2 linked regions of the Ensifer sp. PDNC004 genome follow. The protein of the gene in region 1 binds, or shares a complex with, the protein of each later gene. Links are inferred from orthologs where the notes say so. Each region holds a gene or a part of one and is shown on either strand. Other genes may lie near its edges.

Region 1 (15,620 bases):
GGTCATCTGCGCCTTGGATTTCCAGGCAGTCAGGGCGCTGTCGTAGTCCGGGTAGATGCCGACGATATCGAGCTTGTCCAGGTCGCGGAAATGCACGTCAGTCAGCGTGGTGAGTTCGCCGCCGAAGACGAGATGCAGACGTTGTTTTTTCTCGGTGTCGTGAGCCATCGGACTTCCATTTATTCTTGTTGGGTGTGGCCGTTGATTTGAGGCATTCGGCCTCAAAGGTCAATGGGGCTCCATGGACCGCGATGCGGCGACCAGGCCTGGCAAGAGCGGCTTTGCCGCCGCGCAGAGAACCCCGTGAACGACAGTGGATCGATTGTAGGAGAGCGCCTGCCCGTCGAGATCGACCAGCGCACCGCCGGCGCTCGCTAGAATGAGGTCGGCCGCGGCCAGATCCCAGTCGTGGGCGTTCTTCTTCACCAGCGTTCCGTCGATCCGCCCGTCGGCAACCATGGCCAGCCGATAGGCAAGCGACGGCACATGCGGAATACGGGTAACGGCGCTGCGATAGGGCGCCGGAAGCTTGTCGATCGTGTCTTCGGCGGCCGCCAGATACAGCGTTTCCGCGGGCTTTGCCCCGCGCACCGAGATTTGCGCACCGTTCTTCAGCGCGCGGCCGCCTGCGACCGCCTCGAAGAGTTCATCGAGCGCCGGAGCATAGAGCACGCCGGCAACGGGCTGGCCACGATGCACGACGGCGACGCTGACGCACCAGAGCTCCTTGCCGGCGATGAAGGCGCGTGTGCCATCGATCGGATCGACGACGAAGACGGTTTCGCGCGACAGCCGGCTGAGATCGTCGTCCGTCTCTTCCGAGAGCCAACCGTAATCGGGCCGGGCCGCAAGCAGGCGCGTCTTCAGCACATCGTTTGCGGCGAGATCCGCCTCGCTGACCGGCGAGCGGCCTTCGTTCTTCCAGCGGACGTCGGGCGCCTTGCGGAAGTAGCCGAGCGCGGTTTCGCCGGCGACGACCGCCGCGGCGCGGATCACGTCGAGATCCGGCTTCCAGTCCGCGCCCGATGGTGCAGTGTCAGACATTCAAAACCCCGTCAGCCCGCCTCTCCCTTGTCCGGAAGGCGGGATCGGCGCGGTCTCCCCGCGCCTGCTTTTCCTGCGGCCTTGTCAAAGGCCGGCGAGCGTCATGCCTTCGATGGCGAGCGTCGGTGCCGCGACGCCGAACTTGCGGTCGATGTCGTCTGCCGGCGTCAGCGCCATGAACATGTCCTTGAGATTGGAGGCGATCGTGACTTCCGAGACGGCAAAGGTCAGCTCCCCGTTCTCGATCCAGAAGCCGGAGGCGCCGCGGCTATATTCGCCGGTCACCATGTTGACGCCCTGGCCGATCAGCTCGGTGACGTAGAAGCCGGTGCCGACGCTGCGGATGAGGTCGTCCCGTGAGATCGATCCCGGCTCGAGCGCCAGATTGGTCGAGGACGGATTGACGGTGGGCCCGCCGCGCACGCCGCGTCCGTTGGTCTGAAGCCCGAGCTCGAGCGCCGCCGAAGTGGACAGGAACCAGTGGTTCAGCACGCCATCCTCGACCATCGCCAGCTTTTCGCCGCTGACCCCTTCGCCGTCGAACGGACGCGACGAGGAGCCGCGCACGATCAACGGGTCGTCCGTCACCGAAAGACCCGATTTCAGGATCTGCTTGCCCATCATGTCGCGCAGGAAACTCGTCTTGCGGGCAACAGCCGCGCCATTGATGGCGCCGGCCAGATGGCCGACGAAGCCGCGGGCCATGCGCGGATCGAAGACGACGGTGACATTCTTGGCGGTCGGCACCTGGCGCGGGTTGATGCGGGCGACCGCACGCTCACCGGCTAGACGGCCGATCTCGTCGGCGTCGCGCAGGTCGGCAAAGAACAGGCGGCTGTCATAGTCGTAGTCGCGCTCCATCTTGGTGCCCTCGCCAGCAATCGCGCTGACGGAGCGGCCGAAGCGGGTGGCCATGTAGGAGCCGGAAAAGCCATGCGAGGTGACGAGTACGAGCCCGCCCATGCCGGCCGAGGCGCCGCCACCGCTGGAATTGGTAACGCCCGAAACCGCAAGTGCCGCCTCTTCGGCCGCAAGCGCCGCTTCGGTCAGGGTTTCGGTCGAAACCGCCGTGGCGTCGAAGAGGTCGAGGTCCGGATAGGACTTCGCCAGCCGGTCGGCGTCCGCCAGCGAGGCAAAGGGATCTTCCGGCGAAGCCTTGGCCATGGCCACCGCGCGCTCGGCGAGCAGCTTCAGGTCAAAACCCGGATTGGCCGAAACGCTGGCGACACGCCGTCCGACAAAGACGCGGAGCGAGAAGTCGTCGCTTTCGGAGGCTTCCGTCGCTTCGACCTTGCCGAGGCGGACGGAGACGGAGCGGGAGCGTCCGCGCACCACCACCGCGTCCGCCGCATCGGCGCCGGCCTTGCGGGCGAGGTCCACGAGTTCGGATGCGCGTTTTTCGAGGTCGGCAGAATCGATCGTGTCTGACATGGTGTGGCCTTTCATTCCTGCCCCATTTATTGTGCGGCGAAGCAGGCATCAAGGGCATCGACCCGATTCCCGCTCAAACACCGCAAATGAAGCGCTCTCGAAAGCTCCGCTTGGGGCCGGGTTCAGCAACAGTGAAAGCCTGAGGCATGGCAACGACACCGATCATCTATTCCCAGGCCCTGATGCTGCTCGGTGGCGCGGTCATCGCCGCTCCGCTTTTCAAGCGGCTCGGGCTCGGCACGATCCTCGGCTATCTCTCGGCCGGCGTGCTGATCGGACCTGTGGCACAGAGCATCACCGAAGGCGAGCAGATCCTGCACGTCTCTGAACTCGGCGTCGTCTTCCTGCTCTTCATCATCGGGCTCGAACTGAAGCCTTCGCGGCTCTGGCAGATGCGGCGCGACATCTTCGGCCTTGGCACGGCGCAGGTGCTTTTGACGGGCATCCTGCTTTCCTACGCCATCTACGCCCTCGGCCTGCTCGATCATGGCGGCAGCATCATCGCCGGCTTCGGACTGTCGCTCTCGTCGACGGCCTTCGCCATGCAGATCCTCGACGAGGGCAACGACCGCAACACGCGCTATGGACAGCGCGCCTTCTCGATCTTGCTGCTGCAGGACCTCGCGATCGTGCCGCTTCTGGCGCTGATCCCGCTGCTGGCGGCACAGGCGCCCGAGGACACCACGCCACCGCTCGAGGATTTCGCCATCGCCACCACTGCGATCGTCGTGCTCTTCGCTGCCGGGCGCTACCTGGTGAATCCGCTGTTCCAGCTCATCGCTCGCACCGGCGCACGCGATGTCATGATCGCCGCCGCACTGCTTGTGGTCATGGGAGCGGCGACCATGATGCAGCTCGCCGGATTGTCGATGGCTATGGGTGCCTTCCTTGCAGGCGTGTTACTAGCCGAGTCCTCCTACCGCCATGAACTCGAGGCGGATATCGAGCCGTTTCGCGGTATCCTGCAGGCGCTGTTTTTCATGGCGGTCGGCCTGTCGCTAGAGCTCGGCGTCATCGTCGAGCGGTACCAGCTGATCATCATCGCCGTGCCGCTGCTGATGGCACTGAAGAGCCTGGTTCTCTATTGGCTCTGCCGCTTCACCGGATCACATCACAATGACGCCGTGCGCATCAGCCTGCTCTTGCCGCAGGGCGGCGAGTTCGGCTTCGTGCTGTTCACGGCGGCGGCAAGCGCCGGCGTCTTCTCGGACGGCAACGCCTCGCTGCTGGTCGCGATCGTGACCCTGTCGATGGCGCTGACGCCCCTTGCCGCCATGCTCGCGCCGAAATTGATGCGCGAGCAGGACGAGATGGACGAAGAGATCGAAGAAGACTTCGATGGCGCCAATGCCGATGTGCTGATGATCGGCTTCTCCCGCTTCGGCCAGATCGCCGCCCAGATCCTGCTTGCCGGCGGTCGCGATGTGACGATCATCGATCATTCCGCCGCGCGCGTGCGCCAGGCCGCGACCTTCGGCTTCCGGATCTATTTCGGCGACGGCAACCGCCTCGACGTGCTGCGTGCCGCCGGCATCGAACGGGCCAAGATCGTGGCCGTCTGCACCCAGAAGAAGGAAACGACCGACCACATCATCGATCTCGTGCAATCCGAATATCCGAATGCCCGCATCTATGCCCGCTCCTACGATCGCCTGCACACGCTGGAACTGCGGGCCAAGGGCGTCGACTACGAGCTGCGCGAGACCTTCGAGTCCGGCCTGCTCTTCGGCCGCAAGACGCTGGAGGCACTTGGGGTCGGCGACGACGAGGCGATCGCGATCATGGACGACATCCGCAAGCGCGACGAGGCTCGGCTGGTGCTGCAGGAGGCCGAGGGCATCACCGCCGGCCGCGACATGCTGCACTCGCGGCCTGTGCGTCCGGAGCCGCTGGTCAAGCCGAAGCGCGAGGTCGACCATTCGCAAGAGACCGGCGAACGGATCCTCCCGGGCCTTCCCGCGGACGAGCGCGAAAGCGCCTAACCGCTCACGCTGCGACGGCACGCGCCGTCATTGCCAAGGTTGTTCAGGCCCCAAGCTTCAAACACCAAGGTTCAGGTGAGCCTTGGCGCTGTCATCCGCTCTTCGAGTGCGCGCTTGAGTTCGTCCTTGATCGCAGCCGTTGCGTTCAGCACGTCTAGGGCGCGCAGGAAATCCATCACGCGGTAGCGGCCGACATCGGGACGCAACAGGATGTCCGGCGCCCCCTCCTTCAGCTTCATGGCGATGATCGACTGCATCATCAGCTGGCTCGCGCCGAACAGGCTGTCGATCCGGCTGGGGATCGCCTTGCCGTCGCCATCCGGCCCGCCGACGACATCGACCGCAATGACGATATCGGCAAGGCCGCGCAGGTGATCAAACGGAATGGGATTGTAGATGCCGCCGTCGATCATGACCCGCCCGTCGATCCGGACCGGCGTGAAGATCGCCGGCAGCGCCGCAGACGCAGCCAAGGCCTTGCGGAGGTCGCCCTTCTCGCAGATCTTCTCCGTCTGACCGTAATAGTCGGTGGCGACTACTTTCAGCGGGATTTCGAGGTCGGAGAATTTTTGCGGGATGGCCTCGGGCAGGAAGGCCTTGAGCACCCGCTCGACATTGAACTGGCCGAAACGGAAGCCGCTCGCCATGGCTTCGGAAAGACTCGATGGCCGCAATTGCCACAGGCGGTTGACCACTTCGCGCCGGTGGCCGACGGTGGAAAGCGTATGGGCCCGGATCTCTTCGCCGCGCAAACCCGCCGCCATGCCCGCGCCCATGATCGCGCCGATCGACGAGCCCGCGATCGCGACCGGCCGAATGCCGAGTTCATCCAGCGCCTCGATGACATGGATATGCGCAAGACCGCGGGCGCCGCCACCGCCAAGCGCCAGCGCGACGGTGGGCCGCGCCGGGGCTTCCGCCGATCCATGCGCCATCGAAAGATCCTGCTTCATCGGCATGCCTCCGCGCTGGGCGGTTGAGAATGTAGCGTCGTCCGGCTGAGCCTATCCCGGTAACTCAACCGAAATTACGGCATCAGGCTCCGCGAAACCGATAGAAATGCATGCGGGTGTCGCCGAACACCCTGACATCGAGGTTTTCGAAGACGGCGACCGGCGCCGGCTGGACATCCGCCCGCTCCTCGAGGATCACCAGGGCGCCGGGCACCAGCCAGTTGCCGATGGCAGCCGACTCCAAGGCCTTTTCGCCCAGACCCTTGGCGTAGGGCGGATCGGCGAAGACGAGATGAAACGGCTCCATCGTACCGACACCACCGAGACTGGTCGCATCGCGCCGGAAGACCTTCGCCCGCCCCTGTAGCGCGAGCGTCTCGATATTGGTCTGCAGCAGGCCCCTGCCCTCGACGCTTTGTTCGACGAACAGCGCCTGCCGGCACCCGCGCGACAGCGCCTCGATGCCGACCGCGCCGGTGCCGGCAAAGAGGTCGAGCACACGGGTGCCGTCGAGCGCTTCCGGATAGGAATGGCTCAGGATGTTGAACAGGCTTTCGCGAGTCCGGTCCGTGGTCGGCCGGATATCGTTGGACTTGGGGGTCGCCAGGCTGCGACCCCGAAACTCTCCACCGACGATCCGCACGGCCGCTTAGTTTCCTCTGCCACGCGGCTTGCCGCCACCGGCCGGGCGTCCAGCGCCACCGGGGCGACCAGCGCCACCCGGACGTCCGCCGGGTTTTCCACCGCCTGGCTTGCCGCCACGCGGGCCACCGGAGCGTTCGCCGAAGGATTTTCCACCCGAGGGCTTGCCGCCGAACGACTTGCCGCGGGGCTTGTCGCCGAACGGACGGTCACCGCCTTCGCGACGCGGCGCGCGGTCACCGTCTGCGCGCGGAGCCCGCGGCTTGTCGAAGCGGCGATCACCGCCTTCGCTGCGGGCCGGGCGGTCGCCAAATGGACGGTCGCCACCTTCGCGACGCGGCGGACGGTCACCGTCGGCGCGCGGCGTGCGCGGCTTGTCGAAACGGCGTTCGCCCCCCTCGGCACGGGCCGGACGGTCACCACGCGGGCGGTCGCCACCTTCGCGGCGCGGCGGGCGGTCACCTTCGGCGCGCGGCGCGCGCGGCTTGTCGAAACGGCGTTCGCCACCCTCGGCACGGGCCGGACGGTCACCACGTGGGCGGTCTCCACCCTCGCGGCGCGGCGGACGATCTCCGTGATCGCGCGACTTGCGGTCGCCGCCGTCAAAGGACTTGCGACGATCGAAGCCGCCATCCCGGCCTTCGTCGCGGCGACGAACCGGCTCGGCGGCACTGATCCACTCGCCGTCCTCGTCACGGCTCTTGACGAAGGGGCGGGCAGGCTTGTCGGCGCCACGGCCGAAATCTTTGGAAGCGCCCTTGCGGTCCGGGTCGAACTTGCCAGTCGTCTTGGTCGCCAGGCCATCCTTGTTGCGGCCGTAGCGCTTGGACTTCGGTGCGCTCTCCGGACGCTCGCGACGGGCGGACTTCTCGGTGGCGTCGCCGTCAACGGACTTCGGCTTCTTCTCGGCGAGCGGGCGGGCGCCCGGCGCCATCCAGACATTGGCCGTGCGGGCGCGCTGCGCCGGCGCACGCTTCGGCCGGTCCTCGAACTTGGCGTCGCGGTCTTCGCGCGGGCCGCCCTTGCCGCGGGGGCCATCGCGACGATCGTCGCGGCGAGTATCGAGCCGCGACAGAGCACGTTCGCGCTTGTCCTCAGGCTTTTCCCAACGGTTGGAGCGTTCCGGCCGGCGCGTATCGCCGCCATCGTCGTCCGCCGCATCGCCGGCAACGGTTGCCGCCTGGTCGTTGTAGAGCGGCGCGTCGAAGTTCGCCTTGGCGTCCTCGATCAGGCGCGGTCCCAACTGGTCGCGCAGGGTGCGTCCGCGGATTTCCTGGACATGCCCTTCAGGCAGTTCGCCGAGCTGGAACGGGCCGTACGAGATGCGGATGAGGCGGTTGACGTCTAGGCCGAGCGCGCCGAGCACGTTCTTGATTTCGCGATTTTTGCCTTCGCGAAGCCCCATCGTGATCCAGACGTTCGAGCCCTGGACGCGGTCGAGCGTCGCTTCGATGGCGCCATAGAGCACGCCGTCGACGGCGATGCCGTCCTTCAGCTTGTCGAGCGCTTCCTGATCGATCTCGCCATGGGCGCGCACGCGGTAGCGGCGCAGCCAGCCGGTCGACGGCAGTTCAAGCACGCGGGCAAGGCCGCCGTCATTGGTCAGAAGCAGCAGGCCCTCGGTGTTGATGTCGAGGCGGCCGATCGACAGAACCCGCGGCAACTCGTCCGGCAGGTTTTCGAATACGGTCGGACGACCCTCCGGGTCGGCATTGGTGGTCACCAGACCGGCAGGCTTGTGATAGAGCCAGAGGCGCGTGCGCTCGATACCGCGGATCGGCTGGCCATCGACCTCGATCGCATCGGCAAGCGTCGCGTTGACCACGGGCGTGTCGAGAATGACGCCGTTGAGCCTGATGCGACCTTCCATGATCATGCGCTCGACGTCGCGACGCGAGGCAACGCCGGCACGCGCCAGGATCTTCGAGATACGCTGCGGTTCGTCGGCCGCCGCTGCAGCCGCAGCCGGACGTTCCCGGGCTGGACGCGAGGCACCGGCCTTGGGATCAGACGTCTTTGCGTCGAAGCTCCTGCCGGGGCCCTTGGCACCGAAAGATTTCGGGCCGGAAGCCTTGGCTCCTGCAGCCTTTTTCGGCGCAGCGCCCTTCTTGTCGGCGAAATGCGGTTTCTTGTCCCGGCCAGCGGACTTGCCGCCAGGCCGCGTGGGCTTGTCTTTGGATGTCATTTGTGTTGCCTGCCTTTTGCGGCTGTCCTATCAGGTCGCGGCCCGTGGGTTAAGAGAAATTATTGTTTGAGCGATGGCTGAGACGACACGCTTCATGGATGCGGCCCTTGAAGAGGCCCGCAAGGCTGCCGAACGCGGCGAAGTGCCGATCGGCGCCGTGGTGGTTTTCGACGGCCGGATCATCTCGCGCGCCGGCAATCGCACCCGCGAACTCAACGACGTGACCGCCCATGCGGAGATCGTCGCCATCCGCGAGGCTGCCGCCGTCCTCAAGGACGAAAGGCTGACGGGCGCCGATCTCTACGTCACGCTCGAACCCTGCACCATGTGCGCGGCGGCGATTTCGTTTGCGCGCATCCGCCGCCTCTATTACGGCGCCGACGATCCGAAGGGCGGCGCGGTCGACAGCGGCGTGCGTTTCTTCGGCTCGCCCACCTGCCACCATGCGCCCGATGTCTATTCGGGCCTCGCCGAGCGGGAAGCCGCCGATATCCTCAGGGATTTCTTTGCCGGCAAGCGGTGAGAGATCTCTTCGCGACTTGCGACGGCGTGATTTCCTGAAATCGCTTCAGTCGGCGGCGAAGCTATCGAGTGCCGCGCCAGACAGGCGGTAGCGCGTCCATTCGGACATCGGCTCTGCGCCAACCGATTCGTAGACGCGGATCGCCGGTTCGTTCCAGTCGAGCACGCTCCATTCGAAGCGGCCGCAGCCTTCCTCGACGGCGATCTTTGCCAGATGCTTCAGGAGCATCTTGCCGGCGCCGGAACCGCGGCAATCCGGGGTGACGTAAAGATCTTCGAGGTAAAGTCCCTTGCGCGCCTGCCAGGTGGAATAGTTGTAGAACCACATGGCAAAGCCCGCCGGCTTGCCATCCTTCTCGCAGATCACCGCGCGGGTGATCGCGCCGGGACCGAAGAGCGAAGCCTGCAGCATCTCGACCGTCGCCTCGACAGCGTCGGGCTCCTTCTCGTAGATGGCAAGTTCGGTGATGAAACGCAGAATGGTTTCGGCGTCTTCCGGGCGGGCTTCACGAATGCTGATGGTCATGGCTCAGGCGCTTCTCAAGCAGCTCCAGCAACAAACGCGCGTTTAGCCGAAACTGCATGGATCAAGGGGAGAGATGCATTTCGCCGTTTCAAGGGAACGGCGAAAACGGGTTTAGAAGGGCCAATACCACTTGGAGCCGGAATTCTTGATCTGCGCCTCCTTCTTGCGGCGGCGCTCCTTGTCCTTCTCCGGCTCGCCGAGATCGGTCTCGGTGCCCTCAGGCAGGCGACGGTAGTCGAGCGGCGGATCGCTCAGGAAGCGGCGCTTGTCGGAATAGGCGCCCATCTCGATCTTGCGCCCTTCGCGATAAGCCTCCTGCTGCTCCTTTGCGGAGAGCCGGCGACCGTTGGCGCTTGCCTTGGCAAGCGGCGAGACATAGTTCGGGTTGTTCTTGTTGGCGTCGGCCTCTTCACGCAGGCGCTTGCGCACCTCTTCCGGAGACTCGACCCATTCCGGGTTTGCCTCGCGGCTGGCGAGCGACTTCTGCGGCTCGACGAGCGAGGCCTGCTGGGCCGACGGCGGCAGGACGAGGCCCGGACGCGGCTGGTACTTGACCGGATCCCGCTTCGGCGGCCCGAAGCTTGCGACGCTCCCGAGGTCGTCCATGAGCTGTTCGCCAGCGGTCTTGTCCGTGCCATAGGTCGGGCCACCGATGCAGCCCGTAAGCACCAGGCCGCTCGTCAAAATGGCGGCCACGCTGGCAAGCACTCGCAACTCTCGCGTCATTTCCATGAGATTCCTTCCAGCCGGCCACCGGTCAGCGCGGCCACTCAAGCGCCCATGGCGGAGAAATCCGCCAAATTTCGGGCAGGTTTTACCGGATGAACGCAAGGAGTGCAATTCATCCGGTAACAATGCGTTAAGCCTTGAAACCAAGCTCGCGCAAGGCAGCGGCATCCCGGGCGGAAACGTCCGGGTAGAGTGCGTCGGAACCGACGTCGGTCGTGATCCGCCAGGAGCGGGCGCATTTCTGACCTTCGGCAAGTTTCGGCACGACGCTGACCTTGGCCACTTCGGCGAGGCGGAACGCGTCGGCCGGACCTTCGGTGGCTTCGACGGTGATCCCCGAGGTGATGCAGATCTCGGCGAAGTCCTGGCCTTCCAGCGCCTTCAACAGCTCCGGATCGGCGACGTGGACGACCGGTGCCGCCTCCAGCGACGAGCCGATGCGCTTGTCCTTGCGCTCGATCTCGAGCGCGCCGGTGACGACGGTGCGGACCGCGCGGATCTTTTCCCACTTGGCTTCGAGCGCATCGTTCTTCCATTCCGCGGGGATCGCCGGGAACTGTTCGAGATGCACCGAGACCGCATCGGGCTTGCGCGACAGCCAGGCCTCTTCCGTGGTGAAGGGCACCATCGGCGCCAGCCACAGCACGAGGCAATCGAAGAGCTTGCGGATGACGGCGAGAGCCGAGCGCCGGCGCAGGCTCGACGGCGCGTCGCAGTAGAGCGCATCCTTGCGAACGTCGAAATAGAAGGCCGAGAGCTCGACATTCGAGAAATCGATCAGCGCGCGGGCGATCTTCTTGAAGTCGAAGGCGTCGTAGCCTTCGCGCACGACCTGGTCGAGCTCGGCCAGGCGATGCAGCATCAGCTTTTCGAGTTCCGGCATCTCGGCATAGGCAATCTCTTCGCCCTTGTCGTGGGCGAGCGTGCCGAGCATCCAGCGGATCGTGTTGCGCAGCTTGCGATAGGCGTCGATGTTGGTCTGGATGATCGTCTTGCCGAGGCGCTGATCTTCCCAATAGTCCGTCGTCATCACCCAGAGGCGCAGGATGTCGGCGCCCGCATCCTTCATCACCTCTTGCGGGGTGACCGTGTTGCCCTTGGACTTCGACATCTTCTCGCCCTTCTCATCCATGGTGAAGCCATGGGTGACAACGGCGTTGTAGGGTGCGCGGCCGCGCGTGGCGCAGGCCTCGAGCAGCGAAGAATGGAACCAGCCGCGATGCTGGTCCGAACCTTCGAGATAGACGTCGGCCGGCCACTTCAGATCAGGACGGTCTTCGAGCGTGAAGGTGTGGGTCGAACCGCTGTCGAACCACACGTCGAGGATGTCCATGACCTGGTGCCACTTGGCATGATCGTGGTCGTTGCCAAGGAAGCGATCCTTGGCGCCTTCGGCGAACCAGGCATCGGCGCCTTCCAGTTCGAACGCATCGAGGATGCGGGCGTTGACGGCCTCGTCGATCAGGATCTCGCCCTGGTCGTCGGCAAAGATCGCGATCGGCACGCCCCAGGCGCGCTGGCGCGAGAGCACCCAGTCCGGACGGCCTTCGATCATCGCGCGCAGACGGTTCTGGCCGGCACCCGGAACGAAGCGGGTGTCGTCGATCGCAGACAGTGCGCGCGAACGCAGCGTCGTGCCGTCGCCGAAGGCCTTGTCCATGTAGACGAACCATTGCGGCGTGTTGCGGAAGATCACCGGCTTCTTCGAGCGCCAGGAATGCGGATAGGAGTGCTTCAGGCGGCCGCGGGCAAAGAGCGCGTGGCGGGCGATCAGCGCCTTGATGACGCGATCGTTGGCGTCGCCCTTCTTGCCCTTGTCGTCGATGACGCGGCCGGCGCCACCTTCGGCGTCCGGGCCGAAGCCGTGGGCGTCAGCGGTGAAGTAGCCGGCGTCGTCGACCGTGAACGGGATCGCCGAGGAGATGCCGCGGGCTTCGAGCGCGCGGGCATTGTCCATCCAGGCGTCAAAGTCCTCGCGACCGTGGCTCGGGGCCGTGTGCACGAAGCCGGTGCCGGCATCGTCGGTGACGTGGTCGCCGTCGAGCAACGGCACCTTGAAGGCGTAGCCACCGCCCAGACCGTGCAGCGGATGGGCGCAGGTCACGGACGACAGTTCGTCGGCCTCAAGGTCGCGAACGAAGTTGAAGGTGAGCTTGGCCTTGGCGGCGGACTCGTCTGCCAGGCGCTTGGCAAAGATCAGCTTCTCGCCCGGCTGCGGACCGAAGTCGTTCTCGGCGGTCGCCACCTCATAGAGACCGTAGGCATAACGCGAGGAATAGGCGATGGCGCGGTTGCCGGGGATGGTCCAGGGCGTGGTCGTCCAGATCACGACGAAGGTGCCGGCAAGGCTGTCGGGACCTTCGGTGACCGGGAACTTCACCCAGATCATGTCGCTTTCGATATCGGCGTATTCGACTTCGGCTTCGGCCAGTGCCGTGCGCTCGACGACCGACCACATGACCGGCTTCGAGCCGCGATAGAGCTGGCCGAGCTTGGCGATCTTCATCAGTTCGCCGGCGATGCGCGCTTCGGCGTGGAAGTTCATCGTCGTGTAGGGATTGTCGAAGTCGCCCTCGATGCCGAGACGCTTGAACTCCTCGGCCTGGACCTGGATCCAGCCGGCGGCGAAGTCACGGCATTCCTGGCGGAACTCGTTGACAGGAACCTCGTCCTTGTTCTGGCCCTTCTCGCGATACTTCTCCTCGATCTTCCACTCGATCGGCAGACCGTGGCAGTCCCAACCGGGCACGTAGTTGGCGTCGAAGCCGCGCATCTGGAACGAGCGGTTGATGACGTCCTTGAGGATCTTGTTCAGCGCGTGGCCGATGTGGATGTTGCCGTTGGCGTAGGGAGGACCGTCGTGCAGCACGAACTTGTCGCGGCCGGCAGCCGACGCGCGTAGCTTCTTGTAAAGGCCCATCTTCTGCCAGCGGGCCACCGTTTCCGGCTCCTTCTGCGGCAGGCCTGCGCGCATCGGGAACTCCGTCTGCGGCAGATAAAGGGACGAGGAATAGTCGATCTTTTCAGCGGTGTCGGTCATGGTTTTTGCAATCGCTTCTTCGCGCGAACGGCCGCGCATACGAAATGGGCTCGGTATCGAGAGATGACTGGGGCGTCGGAAACGCCGAAATCCCGGACCTTCCGGCTGATCACAGCACGCGGAAGGCCGGGCCAATAATTCGCTGATCGATGATCAATCGACGGTGCCGGGTCATGGTGGCCGGTTGTTTAAGGCGTTTTTCGCCTTTTGAAAAGGTCCGCCGCCGCGCGAAGACCGAAATCTTTTATCGGGCGAAGTTGAGCCTGCGGTCGATGTCGCCGAGCGGCGTGACGCCGGAAAGCAGCGCGCGGGCTTCGGCCTCGTCCTGACGGATCTGCGCAACGAGCGCATCGAGGCCATCGAATTTCAGTTCGTCGCGCAGGTGACCGAAGAAGGTGACGGCGCAGACCTCGCCATAGAGATCGCCGGAGAAATCGAAGACGAAGGTTTCGAGCAGCGGCTCGCCGTCGCTGTCGACTGTCGGCCGGCGGCCGAAGCTCGCGACGCCGTCGTAGAGCGAGCCGTCGGCGCGACGGAAACGCACGGCATAAATGCCGGGCCGAAGCTCCACCTCGGGCGCGAGCCGCATATTGGCGGTGGGAAAACCGAGTTCGCGGCCGAGCTTCTTGCCGCCAATCACCTCGGCTTCGACGAGATAACGGTAGCCGAGCATGCCGGCGGCCTGCGCGACATCGCCCTCGCCGAGCAACGCGCGGACGTAGCTCGACGAGATGACGGACGCATTTTCATCACGGAAGGCGTCGACCAGCGTCACGCCAAATCCGTTATCGCCGCCCGCCGCCATCAGAAACGCAGGGCCACCCTCGCGACCCTTGCCGAAATGAAAGTCGAAACCGGTCACCACATGCGAGGCATGGAGCCATTCGAGCAGGATGCGATGGATGAAGTCCGACGCGGAAAGCTGCGAGAAGGTGCGATCGAAGGGATATTCGATGACGGCGCCGAAGCCCATGCCTTCGAGGATGCGCGCCTTCAACGGCGCCGGCGTCAGCCGGAAGACAGGCGTGTCCGGGCGGAAGACGGTTCGCGGATGCGGTTCGAAAGTGAGCACGAGCGCCGGCACGCCGCGCGACTTCGCCTCTTCCAGCGCCCGATTGAGAACCGACTGGTGACCACGGTGCACGCCGTCGAAATTGCCGATGGCGACGACACCGCCGCGCAAGTGCTCCGGAAGCGGATCACGGGTCTCGTTGCGATGAAAAACCGTCATCTCCATCTTCCCGTCAGGCGAGCCGTGGCATCCAATATTTAGGCGAGGCGCCCTCCTTCTTGAGGAAGGCGGCAAGCTTCGCCTCGTCGGTCCGGCTTTCGTTCATGTATTCCTGGGCGTGGATACCGGCGCTGATATAGAGCAGATCCAGGCCCGCATCCTGCGCACCCTTGACGTCCGTCGGCATGCCGTCACCGACAGCGATGACGCGGGTGAGGTCAATCGGTCCGCGCGCGGCCTTCGCCTCGCCGAGGGCGGCGCGGTAAATCGCGATGTAGGGCTTACCGGCAATGCGCGCCTCGCCGCCGAGTTCCTCGTAGAGCTTGGCAATCGCGCCGGCGCAAGGGATCAGCCGGTGGCCGCGCTCGACGACGAGGTCGGGATTGGCACAGATGAACGGGATCTTGCGCTTGGCAAGGCCCGTCAGGGTCGCGCGGTAATGCTCGGGCGTTTCGGTCTCGTCGTCATAGAAGCCGGCGCAGACGACCGTCTCGGCATCTTCCGAGGAAACGATCTGCGTCCCCAGGCCCTCGAGCAGCGGCAGGTCGCGCTCGGCTCCGATGAAGAAGATCTTCTTGTCGGCGGCAGCGATCAGAGCCCGGGTCACGTCGCCCGAGGTGACGATCCGGTCATAGGCTTCGTCGGGCACGCCGAGGCTGCGGATCTGCACCTTCACCATCGGGCTCGGGCGCGGCGAATTGGTGATGAGTACGACGGTCAGCCCGGCGGCACGCGCCTCGGCCAATGCTTCACAGGCGGAGGCGAAAGCCTGCACGCCGTTGTGAAGAACGCCCCAGACGTCGCACAGAACGACATCGTAGCGCTTGGCGATTTCGCGAAAACTGTTGATCCTTGCGGCCATTCTGGCTTCCTGCAAACACGGTTTCCGGCTTGCATGGCAAGGAAGGCAGGAGATTACAAGTCTCGTCTCCCGAAAAAGGCGCCCCTTCCCAAGGATTCCGGCCGTGTCGAGAGCCAGGAAAAAATGCATTGCAGACGCCGCCCGCCCACGCAGAAGCACCTTGTCGTGGTTATCAACCATCAAAATCCGGCCGATGCCATTCATCGACGCGATCGCCTAGATTTCGCCAAGAATGAGGCTAGGCTGCCTACGCTCTCGCCTGCTGCGCCCACCCAAGGCAACCGCCGCCAGCAAAAAATCTAGGCGCCGATCCTTGACTCACCCCATACCCAAGCTTATCTCGGCATCGCTAGCACTCGATAAACAAGAGTGCTAACACCCATCCATCGGGTCCATCTGCGATCCGTAGTGTCATTTGATCGAGGGATTAGACTAATGGCAAGCACCAACTTCCGCCCGCTGCACGACCGCGT
Region 2 (15,514 bases), 100 kb from region 1 along the record:
TGCCGGATGCCAGCGCCGAGACATAGCGGGCGCGCTGGAAATGGCCGTTCAGCGAAATGCGCGGCAGCGCATAAGGGCTGGATTGCGTCCGCACCGTGAGCGTTCCGGGTTGGGTGGTGACGGCCAAGGTAAGACCCAGATCGGCGACGATGCGATGGTCGCGTACGGATACCGCCGGCGCGTCGCCATAGGGATAGGCAAAGGTCTGGGGTCGCCGACCGGTAATCGCCTCGACGCGCCGCAGCGATCCCTCGATCTCTCGCTTCGCCTCGGCATCCGACAGGCGCGCGATCGCGCGGTGGCTGATCGTGTGGGCGCCGAGGCTCGCCAGAGGACTTTCGATCAGGCGCCGTAACCCGGCCTCGTCCAGTGTCAGCTTTTCGGTGATCGCCAGGGGATCGATGCCGCGGTCACGAGCGGCAGCGTTCAAGGAAGCGATCGCCGTTGCCTCGTTATGGCCGTGAATGAACGCCGCGATACGATTGAAAACGGCCTGTCTTTCGGCCGTTGTCGACGCCTGCAGTGTTTCTACACCGCCGCCGAAGTCAAAGTGTAGCGTCTCGTTCGTTTCGAGCATATCGGCGAGCGTTTCCCACCAAAGCGTATGGGTGCGGTCGACGAAACCGCCGGCAACGAACACCGTGAACGGCGCCTGGTGGCGCTCGAAGACCGGCAACGCGTGCTCGAGATTGTTGCTGTAACCGTCGTCGAGGGTAAAGCAGGCCACCGGTTCGCCCTTGGCGGCCAAGGCCTGCGGCAAGTGTTCGAGCGGGACAAAGCGATAGCCGCCGCGCTTCAGCGTCCGCAGCGCGACATCGAGAAATTCCGGCGTGATCTCCAGATGGGCGTTGGGATCGAAGGCACGGGCAAGCTTCGGCCGGACATGGTGCAGCGTAAAGACCGCCCCCTGCCCGCGCGCGCCGGCCATCAGCCCGGCGCGGCTCAGGCCCCCGGCGACTTCCAGCCCGCCGGCAATTGCGGCGCGGCGAACAATTGTCCTGATGATGCCCTTGATGGTCGCCCCCAAAATCTGGCCCAAGCGCTCCCCGCACGGCCTGCAAGCCTGGAAAGTTAACGGCGAGGGCGTTAAACCTTGTTGAACGGGGAGAGCGTTCATCGGCCATTTACCACAACCCCGAAAACAAGGTCGGCTTGCCACATTCCGCCCTAAAGTTGCAGCAAAGACACGGATCTTGTCACAAAACGAAACAGCTTTGCGCCTGACCGCGGGCGCCTTTCGACGGGGATCGACATGAAAACTCTGCGCTGCCTCCTGCTGGCGACCTTCGCACTGGCGCTCGGGACGGCGACCGCCGTCGCCGGAAGCGCCTCGCTGGTTCTGGATGCGCGCACCGGTAAGGTCCTCTCGTCCGAAAACGCCGATGTCCTCAACCATCCGGCCTCCTTGACCAAGATGATGACGGTCTACATGGCCTTCGAGGCGCTGAAGAGCGGCAAGCTTTCCTGGGACAGCAAGATCAAGGTTTCGAAGGCGGCGGCCGCCAAGCCGCCGATGCGTCTCGGCCTCAAGTCCGGCATGACGATCACGGTGCGCGAGGCGGTCCTCGGCATGATCGTGCGCTCGGGCAACGATGCGGCGGCCGCCATGGCCGAGAAGCTCGGCGGCTCCGAGGCGAATTTCGCCCGGATGATGACCGCCAAGGCGCGGCAGCTTGGCATGAGCAAGACCATCTTCATCAATGCTTCCGGCCTGCCGGCCAGCAAGCAGGTGACGACTGCGCGTGAAATGTCGACGCTTGCCGTGGCGCTGATGCGCGACTTCCCCAGGGAGTACCGGCTGTTTGCGACCGAGAGCTTCAACTTCCGCGGCCGCAAGGTGCGGGGTCACAACAACCTGATGTATCGCTACGACGGCATGGACGGCATCAAGACCGGCTACACCAACGCCTCCGGCTTCAACCTGGTCAGCGCCGTCAAGGACGGCAATCGCCGGGTGGTCGGCGTCGTGCTCGGCGGCAAGACGGCGCGCAGCCGCGACGCCAAGATGGCGGCCCTTCTCGATCGTCACGTTGGCAAGGCGGCCAAGGGTGGACGGCAGCTCGTGGCGTCGACGCGCGGCGGCAAGACGGTAGAAGCCCCCGTCGAAGTGGCCGCGGTCGCAACATCCGAGGTTCCGATGCCCTATGCCGCACCGCAGCGGGCCAAGCAGGATTCGGTTGCTGCCCTGATTGCGGCAACGTCGACGACCGCGATCCCCGCGGAACGCCCGACCGAGGTTGCCGAGATCGAAACGACCGCTGCGGTTCCGGCTGCATCAGGCGGCTGGCAGATCCAGATTTCGGCCGCACCTTCGGCCGAGGCTGCGCGCATGCTGCTGGCGCAGGCGCGCTCGGAGGCCGGTGCGCCGCTCGCAGGCGCCACGCCCTATACGGAAGCCGTCGGTAAGGGTGCCAAGGCGATCTACCGCGCCCGCTTCGTCGGCTTTTCGAGCAAGGATGCGGCCGCGGCCGCCTGTGACGCGCTCAAGCAGCGCTCCTACGACTGCATGATGCTGCCGTCGCGCGGCTGACGGCAGCGGTTCGCCGCAGCTTCACGCGCTTGCGGCTCTGTGGGCGCGATTGGCCATCCACCAGTCGCACTGCTCTTCGCTGTAGCCGAGAAGCCGCCCCTCCTCGCGCTCATCTTCATCCGTCCATGGACGCCAATTGTAGAAGAGCTGGTCGCAGCGCGTCCTGAACCGCTCGAAGCGCCAGGTCTCGCCCGGCAGCGCAAAGGCGAGATAACGGACCCGCTCCTCTTTCTCGCTTCCCGTGGTCGTCGGGCACATCTTTGCCAGCTCGAACGTGTCCAGCACCAGCACTCCGGCGGCGACATACGGGGCAAAGAGCGCCTTGGTTTCCTCGAGCCAAGGTGACGCCGGATCGTCGTCGAAATAGGCAAAGGGCTTGCGCCCTTCCAGCATCAGCGGAAGTTCGTAGCCGGTATGGACGAGGTATGGCGTCGTATCGATCCGGTGCGGCCGGCGAAGCAGGGCCTCCTCCCCCGTATCCGGCAAGGCAAACCCGAGCGCCGAGGCAAGCGCAGTCAGATCCTTGCGGTCAAGCAGGTAACAGGCATGGTCGGCAATGGCGCCGCCGTCCAGGTCCAGGGCACGCGCGATGTCTCCCGGATCGCCATCGAACCGCAGTTCGTGGCTGGGCGTGGCGGTCTCCGGCGACAGGAACGAAAGCACGAAGACCGCCACCGGAACTTACGCCTGCGTGCCGCCCACCGTGATCTGGTCCATGCGCAGATGCGGCTGGCCGACGCCGACCGGCACCCATTGGCCGGCCTTGCCGCAATTGCCGATGCCGGTATCGAGCTTGGTGTCGTTGCCGACCATGGTCACCCGCTTCATCGCGTCCGGACCGTTGCCGATCAGCATGGCGCCCTTGACCGGCGCGCCGATCTTGCCGTTTTCGATCAGGTAGGCCTCAGTGCAGCCGAAGACGAACTTGCCTGACGTGATGTCCACCTGGCCGCCGCCGAAGGAGACGGCATAGATGCCCTTCTTCACCGAGGCGATGATTTCCTCCGGCGTCCTGTCGCCCGAGAGCATGTAGGTATTGGTCATGCGCGGCATCGGCACATGGGCATAACCCTGGCGACGGCCGTTGCCGGTGGGTTGCATGCGCATCAGCCGGGCGTTCTGCCGGTCCTGCATGTAGCCGACGAGCTTGCCGTCCTCGATCAGCACGTTGTAGCCGGACGGCGTGCCCTCGTCGTCGATCGAGATCGAGCCGCGGCGCGCCTCGATCGTGCCGTCGTCGACGACGGTGACGCCCTTGGCAGCCACCTGCTCGCCCAGAAGGCCGGCAAACGCCGAAGTCTTCTTGCGGTTGAAGTCGCCTTCAAGACCATGGCCGACGGCCTCGTGAAGCATGACGCCCGGCCAGCCGGAGGCAAGCACCACATCCATAGTGCCGGCCGGCGCGTCGATCGCTTCGAGATTGACGAGCGCCTGGCGCAGCGCCTCGTCGGCGCCCATCTTCCAATTTTCCTCGGTGACGAAATCGCCGAAGCCGCGACGCCCGCCGGTGCCGAAGGAGCCGCTTTCCTGGCGGTCGCCATCGCCGGTCACGACGGAGATGTTGATGCGCGTCATCGGCCTGACATCGTGGACACGATGACCGTCGGCGCGCAGGATATCGACGACCTGCCAGCTTGCCGCGATGGTCGCCGTCACCTGGCGGACCTTGGGGTCCTTGGCGCGCAGATAGGCGTCGATTTCCTGAAGCAGCGCGACCTTCGCCTCGAAGCTGGGCGCGCCGATCGGGTTTTCGTCGCCATAAAGCTTCTTGTTGGTGCGCTGCGGGGCTGCGGCGTAGGAGCCGGCATAGCCGCGCGTCACCTGCGCCACCGCGTCGGAGGCGCGGCGCAGTGCCGACAGGGAAAGCTCGCCGGAATGGGCATAACCGACCGCTTCGCCGGCAACGGCGCGAAGGCCGAAGCCCTGGTCGGTGTTGAAGCTGCCGCCCTTGAGCCGGCCATTGTCGAAGGACAGCACCTCTGCCTGGGCATGTTCGAGGAACAGTTCGCCGTCGTCGGCACCGGCGAGCGTTTCCGAGAGAACCTTGCGGACCGTTGCCTCGTCGGCATCGAAGAGGCTCATCAGATCGGTGTTCATAGTGGCACGCTCCCGCGTCAGGAATTTCTATCGCCTCCATTTAGGAAGGCGGCGGGTTCAAGCCAAGGAAAATATCACCAACTGCATGTTTCCCTGATCCGCACCGATCGACGCAAACATGCGGCGGTTTAGGTCGCTATAGCGACGCGTTCCAGCCATCGAGCCGTTCCACGCGCTCGACGCCAGCGAAGCGGGCAACCCGATCGAGCTCGGCATCGATGCGCTCCAGGCGTCCGGCCGAGGCGCGAACGCCCTTTTCGAGCCAGAGCCTGCGGACATCGAGGCTGCCGCGCTTGCGGTCCGCCTTCATGTCGATGCGGCCGATCAGCCGGTCGCCCTCGATCAACGGGAAGACGTAATAGCCATATTCGCGCTTGGCTTCGGGGACGAAGATCTCGATGCGATAGAAGAAGCCGAAGAGCCGTTCCGTGCGATTGCGATCGCGCAAGAGGGGGTCAAAGGGGCTGAGCACGCGCACCCGGCCGGGCGGCTCGGGGATATCCCCGAGTGCTTCCGGAAACCCGGCGAAGGCGTAGGAGACACGCGGACGTCCGCCATCGATCGCTTCGATCTGCACTTCCACGAGTTCGTCGCGATGTTCGGCCACCCAGGTCTTCGCCTCCTCGGGCGATACCAGATCCCAAAAGGCGGCGATCTCGCCATGGGTGGCAAAGCCGAGACGCTCCAACGCGCTGCGGCAGGCCCAGTCGATGAATTCCGGATGGCTGACGTCACCCTCGTTGTGGTGCGGCGGGATCACTCTTTCCGTGAGATCGTAGACCTTCTGGAAATTCTCGCGCCGCGCGATCGCAAGCTTGCCTGTGCGCCACAGCACTTCCAGCGCCGTCTTCGACGGATGCCAGTTCCACCAGCCACCGGATTGGTGCTCGGCTTCCTTCAGATCGCGGGCAAGCACCGGGCCGCCTTCGGCAATCCGCTGATAGGTGTCGTCGCAGCCTTTCTCGAAACCCTCGCCTCGCCACGCCTTCCAGCGCTCGACGATCGTCTCGCCTTCCCACTTGAAGCGATGCTTCCAATAGCGGAAGAAGCTGCTGGGAATGATCGAGGCATCGTGGGTCCAATGCTCGAAGAGGTCGCGATCGTCCTCCAGAAGCGCCGTCAGATGTTCCCGACGATAGGTCTGGTTGCGGGAAAACAGGATCTGGTGGTGAGCACGCTCCACCGTGGCGATGCTGTCGACCTGCACGAAGCCGATGTCGTGGATGAGCTTCAGCAGGCCCTCCTTGCCGAGCGCGCGGTTGGGCGCGCCTGAAAGGCCCTGCTTGGCGAGGAAGATGCGACGGGCGTCGCTGTTGGAAAGGCGAATCGTCATGGCGAGGAGAATAGGCTTATATTCCCATAATTCAAATAGAGCATCGATCCCTGGACCGCATTGCCCTTGTTGTCGCACTTGGCCTATAGAGCAACCCGAAAACGGCGCGGGCCGGAGACAGCGAGGAACGGAATGGACATCCGCTTTACCGATTGCGCGGTCCGCTTCGGCGAGCGGGTGGCTTTGCACCCCCTGACGCTCACGCTCAACGAAAAACGCATCGGCATTATCGGCCTCAACGGCTCCGGCAAGACGACCTTCGCGCGCCTGATCAACGGCCTGGTGAAGCCCTCCTCCGGCGGCGTCACGGTCAACGGGCTCGACACGGTCAAAGACGATCGCGCCGTGCTTTCCGAAGCCGGCTTCATCTTCCAGAATCCGCACAACCAGCTGATCATGCCTGTTGTTGCCGAGGACATCGCCTTCGGGCTGAAGAACCGTGGGTTTTCGCGCGACGAGATCGATCGCCGGATGCAGGCGGCACTTTCGCGCTTCGGCATAGAACACCTGGCAAGGCGGCGCGTGCATGAGCTTTCGGGCGGAGAAACACAGCTCGTCGCCATGGCGAGCGTCGTCGTTACCGATCCGAAGATCCTGATCCTTGACGAGCCGACGAACCAGCTCGACCTGAAGAACCGGCGCCGTGTCGCCACGGCGATCGATGACCTGCCGGAGGATACGGTGGTGATCACCCATGATCTCGGGCTCGTCGAGACTGTCGAACGGCTGCTGCTCTTCCATGAGGGCCGACTTGCCTTCGACGGCAACCCGCAAGAGGCGATCCGCCACTATCACGAGATCGCCGGATGCTGACGAGCCTGCATATCGAGGGCAACAGCCTGCTCCACCGGCTGCCGGTCAGGGTCAAGCTGATTGCACTCGTGGCGTCGAGCATCGGGCTTTTTCTGAGCGCCTCACTCGCGGTTCAGGCGATCGCCTTCGTCGTTGCCGCCACTCTCTATCTCTCCGTCGGTCTCTCGCCCAAGGAAGCGCTGAAGCGCGTCGGCTTCGTCTTCCTGACGATCCTCTTTCTGGCGGCTGTCAATCTCTTTTACCTCTCGGTTTCCGAGGTCGCGACTTTGGCCTTGCGGCTGATGGCGCTGGTTCTTTTCGCTGCCGCCGTCACGGCGACAACAACGATCAGCGCCTTCATGGACGAGATCACCATTCTCCTGAGCCCGCTCGAGCGGCTTGGCTGGCTGAAGGCGGCCGATGTCAGCCTGGCGCTCGGGCTGGTGCTGCGCTTCGTTCCCGATATCTTTGCGCGCTATCAGGCGATCCGCGAAGCCCATCGCGCCCGCGGACTGCCTGTCCGGCCGTTGACGATCATCGGGCCGCTCATCATCCTGACGCTGAAGGATGCCGATACGATTGCCGCGGCGATTGACGCGCGCGGATTTCGCCGTCAATAAATTCGCGAATTCTAAAAGACAGGGAACCGGAACTACATGAATACCAGAGATCTCGTGCTCATCGCCCTCTTCGCCGCGATCGTCGTCGTGCTCGGCCTCATCCCGCCGATCACGCTCGGCTTCATTCCGGTCCCGATCACCGCGCAGTCCATGGGCGTCATGCTGGCCGGCTGCATCCTCGGCGCCAAGCGCGGCGCGCTCGCCTTCCTGCTGTTCCTGCTGCTGGTCGCCATTGGCCTGCCGGTGCTTTCGGGCGGCCGCGGCGGCCTTGCAGTCTTTGCCGGCCCGTCGGGCGGCTTCATCATCGGCTGGGTTATCGCCACCTTCGTCACCGGCCTGATCGCCGAGCGCGCCGTGCGTGAAGGCCAGGCAGAAACGCGCCAGTTCGTCGGTTTCTTCCTTGCCTCCGTCCTCGGCGGTATCGTTGTGCTCTACGCGATCGGCATGCCCTGGGTTTCCGCCGTCACCGGCACCCCGCTCATGACCGTTGCTGCCGGCTCGCTCGCCTTCATTCCGGGTGACCTGTTGAAGGCTGCGATCGCGACGCTTGCCGCACGCGCCGTCTACGCCGGCTATCCGCTGCTGCCGGCCCGCGCCTGAACCAATGCCGTTTGCCGCCGCGATCCATCGCCACGCGGAAGACCATCCGCATGCCCCGGCCTTCCAAATCGAGGGCCGGGTTTTCACTTTTGGTGACCTCACACGCATCGCCGGCGCACTTACCGAACGTTTCGGAGACTTGGTTGGGATTGCCGAACGACGCAGCGTGCTCGGCGACCGCTCTCGCCTGATCGCACTGGAGACGGGCAATCATCCGCTCTTCGCCGCTGCCTTCCTTGCCGCCACCAGCGGCGGCAACTGCGTCGCGCTGATCGATCCGCATCTGCCGGAGGCGACGCGCCAGACGATGCACGATCGCCTTTCGCCCGATCTCATTGTCAGGGCCGATGGCGCCAACCTCTCGCTCCATGCGCCCGCAAGCGGCAAAACGCGAACCTTCCGCGAGACCGATGGCAACGAGCGAAAGCTGCTCGCAGTCGGCGAAGACAGCGAGCCGTTCCTCATCGTCTTCACCTCGGGCACGACGGGCACGCCGAAAGCCATCATCCGCGATCGCGGCTCGTGGCGCAGAAGCTTGGCCACAGGCGAGCCCTTCTTCGGCATCGGCCGCGCCACCCGCACCTTTGCCCCCGGTCCGCTCGCGCACGGGCTGACGCTTTATGCGCTTGCAGAAACCCTCGTCGCCGGCGCCGAATTCATCGGGGCCACACATTTCGAGGCATCCCGGGCAATGTCCGTTATCGAGGCGAAAGCGGTCCAGCGACTGGCGCTGGTGCCGACGGTGCTGCGGCGGCTCTGCGCGGCAGCCGCCGGCCGGCCGCAAAGGTCGGTCAAACAGATCACCGTCGCCGGCGCCAAGCTGACCGAAAACGATCGCGAAACCGCGGCGCTCGCATTTCCGCAAGCCGATATCATCGAATACTACGGCGCCTCTGAACTGGGCTTCATCAGCGTTGCGACCAAGGGCGACACCGCTTCGGCCACCGCCGTCGGCCGCGCCTTTCCCGGCGTCACGCTCAGCATTCGCGACGACAAGGGGGACGAGCTGCCGACCGGTGAGACGGGCACGATCTTCGTCGACAGCGCCCTCATCTCCGACGGTTATGTCGGCGGCGCCGACGGCGCCGGGTTCCGTCGCCTTGGGTCGCTGGCGACGGTCGGCGATGTCGGCTTCCTCGATGAATGCGGCTCCCTGCATCTTCTCGGCCGCGCTGGTGGCATGGTGCTTTCGGGCGGCAACAACATCTACCCGCAGGAAGTGGAAGCGGTCCTCGTCGCCGATGCCGGCGTTCACTCGGCACTCGCGCTTGGCCTCGATCACCCGGATCTCGGCAGCGAACTGGTCGCCGTCATTGAGCCGGAAGGTGGTATGTTCGATCGGGAGGCGCTTGATCGTCATCTCGCCGCCCAGCTGCCGCGCTACAAGCATCCACGTCGCATCTGGCTCTGCCTGAATATGCCGATGACGCAGTCGGGCAAGGTAGCGGTAGGCACGCTCAGGCAATGGATCGCGGATGGAAACGATGCCCTCGACCTCATCGAATGACCCGGCACGCATACCTGTCATCATCGCCGCGCTCCGCACGCCTATCGGCCGCGTCAACGGCACGCTTCGCGATATCGAACCGTCGCAACTGGCGGCACCGCTGATTTCCCGCATTCTCCGCGATACCGGTGCAAGGACGAGCGAGATCGACGACGTCATTCTCGGCAATGCCGCCAACAGCGCCGGCAATCTCGCCCGGCTCGCCGCTCTCGAAGCCGGTCTGCCGGTCTCGACACCGGGCGTCACCGTCGACCGCCAATGCGGTTCCGGGCTGGAGGCGATTACCCTTGCGGCTCGGATGATCCAGGCGGGTGCCGGTCGGTTCTATCTGGCCGGCGGCACCGAGAGCGCCAGCCGCGCGCATATCCGCCTGAGGCCGCCGCTGGAGCGCGGCGGCGAGCTCGCGCCGGTCAAGCGTGCCCGCATGGCCCCGGACGAGATCGGCGACCCGGACATGGGCATGGCCGCCGAAAACGTCGCGACCGCCTGCGGGATCTCTCGTGAACGGCAGGACGCCTTTGCGCTTCAAAGCCATCGCCGCGCCGTCGAGGCCAATCTTGCCGGCCGGTTTTCCCGCGAAATCGTGGCGATCGACACGGTGGCAGGCCCTGTGTCGCGCGACGAGTGCCCGCGCGCCAATGCCTCGATGGCAACGCTGCAGAGGCTGAAACCGGTCTTCGTCGAGGGTGGCACGGTAACGGCCGGCAATGCCTGCCCGATCAACGACGGCGCAGCTGTGGTCCTGGTGACGAGCCTTGCCGAAGCGCGACGGCTTGGCATTCCGTTCGCGCTCGAATTTGTCGATGCCGCGACAGCGGGCGTCGATCCCAACCTGCTCGGCCTCGGCCCGGTTCCGGCGATGCAGAAGCTGAAAGCCCGACAACCGACGCTGGATCCGGCAAAGGTCGACTTCATGGAATTCAACGAGGCCTTCGCCTCGCAGGTGCTCGGCAGTCTCGACCAGCTCGATATCGCCGCGGATAGGGTCAATCTCGACGGCGGCGCCATCGCGCTCGGCCATCCCTATGGCGCCTCCGGGGCGATCCTCACGGTTCGGCTCTTCTCGCAGATGCTGGCATCGCCGGAAGGCACGGAAGGGCTGGCGATGATGGGTGTTGGCGGCGGCATGGGCATCATCGCGCTGTTTCGTTCGGTCCACCCGGTTTAAGCGGCGCAACTCCGGACGGAAACCGCTTCGCACTTTTCCTGGAATTGGTTTCTTGGTCCGCAATCCCGGACGGAAAACCGCTTCGCACTTTTCCTGGAATTGGTTTCTTGGTCCGCAATCCCGGACGGAAAACCGCTTCGCACTTTTCCTGGAATTGCTTGGGCTAGACCGAATAGGCCGCCAGCCATTCGCGCGTCGCTGAAGGCAGCGGCAGCGGCGTGTGGCGCTGCGGATCGACTGCGACCCAGACGACCTCGACTTCGGCCGCGAGCTGGCCGCGCGCTTCGACCTTGACGACAAAGCTGATCGAGCTGCCGCCGACCTTCGCCACGTTGACGGTAAGACGGGCCGGCTCGTCGTAACGCAGGCCACGGTGATAGACGCAGGCCGAACGACGGACGAGATAGCTCGGCTCGTTCACCACATGCGGACGGTGGCGCCAGAGGCTGGAAAGTGCCGCCTCCGCATGGGCATAATAGGCGGCATTGTGCATGTGGCCGTGCATGTCTATATCGCGAAACGGAATGCGGATTTCCGTGACGTTCTCCAGCTCCCTGCCGTCCATGCGAGGCTCCCTGACGATGCGCTCCACCCTCGTTAGCCAGTTCGGCGATCCCCGGCAAGTGATTGCGCTCGTCGACGCCGAACGCGTGGCGCCTGCGGCGGGCGAAGTCGAGGTGGCGCTGTCGCTCGCCGCCATCAACCCGTCCGATCTCATCCCGGTGACCGGCGCCTATAGCGCCCGCACCACGCTGCCCTTCGCGCCCGGCTTCGAGGGCTTCGGCACGGTGACGCGCATCGGCACCGGCGTCACGACGCTGAAAGTCGGCGACCGCGTCGTGCCGATCGGCGCCAGCGGTCTGTGGCAGGAGTATCTGATCCGGCCGGCCGCATGGTGTTTCGCCGTGCCCGAGGATATCGGCGAGACCGATGCTGCTACCTGCTACGTCAATCCGCTGACGGCGCTGCAACTGATCGAGGCGCTGCGTACGCATTTCGGCTCGCTCGATGGCCGCCGTATCGGCGTCACCGCGGCAGGCTCGGCGATCGGCGGCATGCTGATGAAGCTGCTGGCCGGCGAAGGCGCTGATACCACCGGCATCGTTCGAAGCGCACGCAGCGCTGAACGACTGGCAACCGAGGTCCCCGGCCACATCGTGCTTGGCGACGAGAGCCATGTGCCGCAGCTTCGCCTCGATGCAATCATCGACGCGGTCGGTGGCCCATATGCCGGCGATCTCATCCAGCGCACGCTCAACCCCGGCGGCGCCTTCATCCAGTACGGGGCGCTCAGCGGCGTGCCGGTGCCGCAGGCAACCATCCAGGCGCGGCCGGATATCCGCTTCTCCTTCCTGTGGCTGCGCACCTGGGTGCATTCGGCCGGGCGACCGGCGATCGAGGCGGCCTTTGCCAAGAGTTTCGAAGGTTTGCGGTCGGGTCTCTTTTCCAGCCGCATCGCGGAAATCTATCCGCTGAGCCGGCTCGACGCGGCGCTTGCGCATCAGGCGGATCCGGGCCGCGACGGCAAGCTGCTGCTCGATCCGCGCTGTTGAAAAATCTGTCTTTCGGCTGCGTCACCATGGACCTTGCGGGGTGCGCGCACTAGGTTCCGGGCATGACCACGTTCCTCTATGAAAATCCGGTCTTTCTGGAACACGAGGTTCCGGAGGAGCATCCTGAGCGGCCGGACCGGCTGAAGGCGCTGAACCTTGCGCTCGAACACCCGAACTTCTCCGATCTCAAGCGGATCGAGGCGAAGAAGGGAAGCGAAGACCTCGTGTTGCTCGCCCATCCGGAAGAGCATCTCGCTGCCGTCAGGCGCGCCATTCCGGAAGAAGGCCTCAACAATTTCGAGGCGGACACCTACGCGAGCCCCTTGAGCCTCGAGGCGGCGCTGACCGGGATCGGCGGGGCGACCGCCGCGGTCGACGCCGTCTTTACCGGCGAGACCGACAACGCCTTCGTCGCGGCGCGACCACCGGGCCACCACGCCGAGAAGAACAAGGCGATGGGCTTCTGCCTTTTCAACACGGTGGCGATCGCCGCCCGCTACGCCCAGAAGGTCCACGGCGCCGAACGGGTCGCGATCGTCGACTGGGACGTGCACCACGGCAACGGCACACAGGACATCTTCTGGGACGACCCCTCGGTGCTTTTCTGCTCGACGCACCAGATGCCGCTCTATCCCGGCACCGGCGCCAAGGACGAGACGGGCATCAAGGGCAACATCGTCAACGCACCGCTGTCGCCGAATATGGGCAGCGAGCATTTCCGTGAGGCGTTCCGCAGCCGGATCCTTTCCGCGCTAACAAACTTCCGCCCGGACTTCATCCTGATCTCCGCCGGCTTCGACGCCCACCACCGCGATCCGCTGGCGCAGATCAATCTCGTCGCCGAGGATTTCGACTGGGCGACCGGACGCCTGCACGAGATCGCCGATCGCAGCGCCGGCAACCGCATGGTCAGCCTGCTCGAAGGCGGCTATGACCTTCAGGGACTGGCCGAATCGGCCGGCCTGCACATTTTGAGACTGATGAGAGGGTAACGATGAACACCACCACGCAACCGGACGTTTCCACCCTCTCCTTCGAGCAGGCTGTCGAAGAACTGGAGCGGATCGTTTCGGCGCTGGAGCGCGGCGATGTCGCCCTCGACAAATCGATCGAGATCTACGAGCGCGGCGAAGCGCTGAAGAAGCACTGCGAAGCACTGCTGAAGGCAGCCGAGGACCGCATCGAAAAGATCCGCCTCGACCGCGCCGGCAAGCCGCAGGGCGTGGAGCCGCTCGACGCCGACTGATCACTCATCGCAATTCCGGACGGAAACCGCTTCACGCTTTTCCCGGAATTGCCAAGATCGGATTGATCGTCACGCGGAAACACTGCGTCCCGGCTTCGCCCCTACCCGCCTGGTTTCATAGGCGTTAGTACTTGATGCGACAGCAAAAACGGGAGCAAGCGCCATGTCTTTCTTTCCAGGCCCCGACCCGCTCGCCGGCGACAAGCCCGCCTGCGACGCCATCGAACATCTGATCGTTCCGCGCACCAGCGACATCGGCGGGCTGCAGGTTCGCCGCGCCCTGCCGACGGCGAAGCGCCGCCTGGTCGGCCCCTTCATCTTCTTCGATCGCATGGGACCGGCGCTGCTGCGCGCCGGCGAGGCGATCGACGTGCGCCCGCACCCGCATATCGGCCTGTCGACCGTCACCTATCTCTTCGACGGCGAGATCAAGCATCGCGACAGCCTCGGCACCGAAATGGTCATCCGCCCCGGCGACGTGAACTTGATGACGGCCGGCCGCGGCATCGTGCACTCCGAACGCTCGCCGGAGAACCAGCGCGGTCATGAGCGCTCGATCTCGGGCCTGCAGACCTGGCTGGCGCTGCCCGACCACAAGGAAGAAATCGACCCGATCTTCAGCCACACCGAAGAGCGAATGCTGCCGCATATGAGCGACAACGGCATCAAGGCGCGAGTGGTGATCGGCAATTTCGAGGGCGCGAAGTCGCCGGTCTCGGTCTTCACCGACACGATCTATGTCGACCTCAATATCGCACCCGGCAAGAGCGCCCCCTTTGCGGCGCAGTGGGAAGAGCGCGCGCTCTATATCCTCTCCGGCGAGGCAATCATTGCCGGCGATCATTTCGCCGACAACCAGTTGCTCGTCTTCCGCGCCGGAGACGAGATCACGGTCAAGGCCGGACCGCAAGGCTGTCACGTCATGCTTTTCGGCGGTGCAGCGCTCGGATCGTCCCGCCACATCTGGTGGAATTTCGTTTCTTCGTCCAAGGAACGCATCGAGAAAGCCAAGGAAGAGTGGCGCAGCGGACGCTTCGACATCGTGCCCGGAGACGAAGAGGAATTCGTTCCGCTGCCCGAGGGTTGACCGCGACCTAAAGTGGCACAGGCTGGGTGCGGAAAACCGCGCAACATTGCCTCATGGTGCTTGAATCGATTTCGATTCACAGAATCATGCGCTAGTCTCTTGGTTGATGACGCAGGAACGCCTAATTTTGCATTCAGCAACGATTGCGTCTAAAGAGCCGCTTCGACGGTACCCACCAACTATCGCGCGCCCGACCTTTGGGGCGCGCATGAGGCATGCAGCGTGACACAACTGCCAACCAATCCGATGCCGGCTACTCCCTTGCTCGACAAGGTGACTTATCCCGACGACCTGAAGAAGGTCGACGACAAGGATCTGCCGCAGCTTGCCGGAGAAGTCCGGGCGGAAATGATCGACGCAGTGTCGCGCACCGGCGGCCATCTTGGCGCGGGCCTCGGCGTCGTCGAATTGACGATCGCCATCCACAAGGTGTTCAACACGCCGCATGACCGGCTGATCTTCGACGTCGGCCACCAGTGCTATCCGCACAAGATCCTGACCGGCCGCCGCGACCGTATCCGCACGCTCCGTCAGGAAGGCGGCCTCTCAGGCTTCACCCGCCGCGCCGAGAGCGAATACGACCCCTTCGGTGCTGCGCATTCCTCTACCTCGATCTCGGCCGGCCTCGGCATGGCGGTCGCGGCCGATCTCGACGGCAAGAACCGCAATGTTATTGCCGTCATCGGCGACGGTGCGCTTTCGGCCGGCATGGCCTATGAGGCGCTCAACAATGCCGGCGCGCTCGACGCGCGGCTGATCGTCATCCTCAACGACAACGACATGTCGATTGCGCCGCCGACCGGCGCGATGAGCGCCTATCTCGCACGCCTTGCCTCCGGCCGCACCTATATGGGCATCCGCGAAGTCGGCAAGAAACTGACCGCCTATCTCGGCAAGACCGTCGACCGGGCGATCACCCGCGCTGTCGAACACGCCCGTGGCTACGTCACGGGCGGCACGCTGTTCGAAGAGATGGGCTTC

The links.
Region 2: the proteins of JVX98_RS18290 (region 1) and tldD are in contact, whole or in part, in a solved structure (PDB 5NJ9), measured with the Escherichia coli proteins. The link is inferred for Ensifer sp. PDNC004 from one-to-one orthologs.

Annotation. Positions count from the first base shown.
Region 1 is NZ_CP070353.1:2,058,575-2,074,194, forward strand. The notes cover bases 303-3,293. They hold JVX98_RS18290 (TldD/PmbA family protein), read right to left. Parts: upstream 2,476-3,293; coding sequence 1,129-2,475; downstream 303-1,128. Other genes in these bases: JVX98_RS18285 (3'(2'),5'-bisphosphate nucleotidase CysQ), read right to left, coding at 303-1,044; JVX98_RS18295 (monovalent cation:proton antiporter-2 (CPA2) family protein), read left to right, coding at 2,622-3,293. In the rest of the region: JVX98_RS18280 (DUF4170 domain-containing protein), read right to left, coding at 1-168; more of JVX98_RS18285, read right to left, coding at 229-302; more of JVX98_RS18295, read left to right, coding at 3,294-4,457; JVX98_RS18300 (patatin-like phospholipase family protein), read right to left, coding at 4,529-5,410; 16S rRNA (guanine(966)-N(2))-methyltransferase RsmD, read right to left, coding at 5,493-6,053; JVX98_RS18310 (pseudouridine synthase), read right to left, coding at 6,060-8,237; JVX98_RS18315 (nucleoside deaminase), read left to right, coding at 8,311-8,760; JVX98_RS18320 (GNAT family N-acetyltransferase), read right to left, coding at 8,806-9,285; JVX98_RS18325 (hypothetical protein), read right to left, coding at 9,397-10,017; ileS (isoleucine--tRNA ligase), read right to left, coding at 10,145-13,054; JVX98_RS18335 (bifunctional riboflavin kinase/FAD synthetase), read right to left, coding at 13,299-14,285; JVX98_RS18340 (TIGR01459 family HAD-type hydrolase), read right to left, coding at 14,299-15,147; co-chaperone GroES, read left to right, coding at 15,583-15,620.
Region 2 is NZ_CP070353.1:1,952,714-1,968,227, forward strand. What follows is about bases 2,420-5,304. They hold tldD (metalloprotease TldD), read right to left. Parts: upstream 4,628-5,304; coding sequence 3,212-4,627; downstream 2,420-3,211. Other genes in these bases: JVX98_RS17830 (D-alanyl-D-alanine carboxypeptidase family protein), read left to right, coding at 2,420-2,530; JVX98_RS17835 (hypothetical protein), read right to left, coding at 2,552-3,205; JVX98_RS17845 (winged helix-turn-helix domain-containing protein), read right to left, coding at 4,764-5,304. In the rest of the region: JVX98_RS17825 (polysaccharide deacetylase family protein), read right to left, coding at 1-1,117; more of JVX98_RS17830, read left to right, coding at 1,253-2,419; more of JVX98_RS17845, read right to left, coding at 5,305-5,960; JVX98_RS17850 (energy-coupling factor ABC transporter ATP-binding protein), read left to right, coding at 6,093-6,773; JVX98_RS17855 (energy-coupling factor transporter transmembrane protein EcfT), read left to right, coding at 6,767-7,372; JVX98_RS17860 (biotin transporter BioY), read left to right, coding at 7,409-7,972; JVX98_RS17865 (class I adenylate-forming enzyme family protein), read left to right, coding at 7,977-9,479; JVX98_RS17870 (thiolase family protein), read left to right, coding at 9,457-10,647; JVX98_RS17875 (thioesterase family protein), read right to left, coding at 10,811-11,212; JVX98_RS17880 (zinc-dependent alcohol dehydrogenase family protein), read left to right, coding at 11,229-12,200; JVX98_RS17885 (histone deacetylase family protein), read left to right, coding at 12,263-13,192; JVX98_RS17890 (exodeoxyribonuclease VII small subunit), read left to right, coding at 13,195-13,446; JVX98_RS17895 (pirin family protein), read left to right, coding at 13,610-14,533; dxs (1-deoxy-D-xylulose-5-phosphate synthase), read left to right, coding at 14,780-15,514. UniProt on the Escherichia coli protein: Metalloprotease involved in CcdA degradation. Suppresses the inhibitory activity of the carbon storage regulator (CsrA).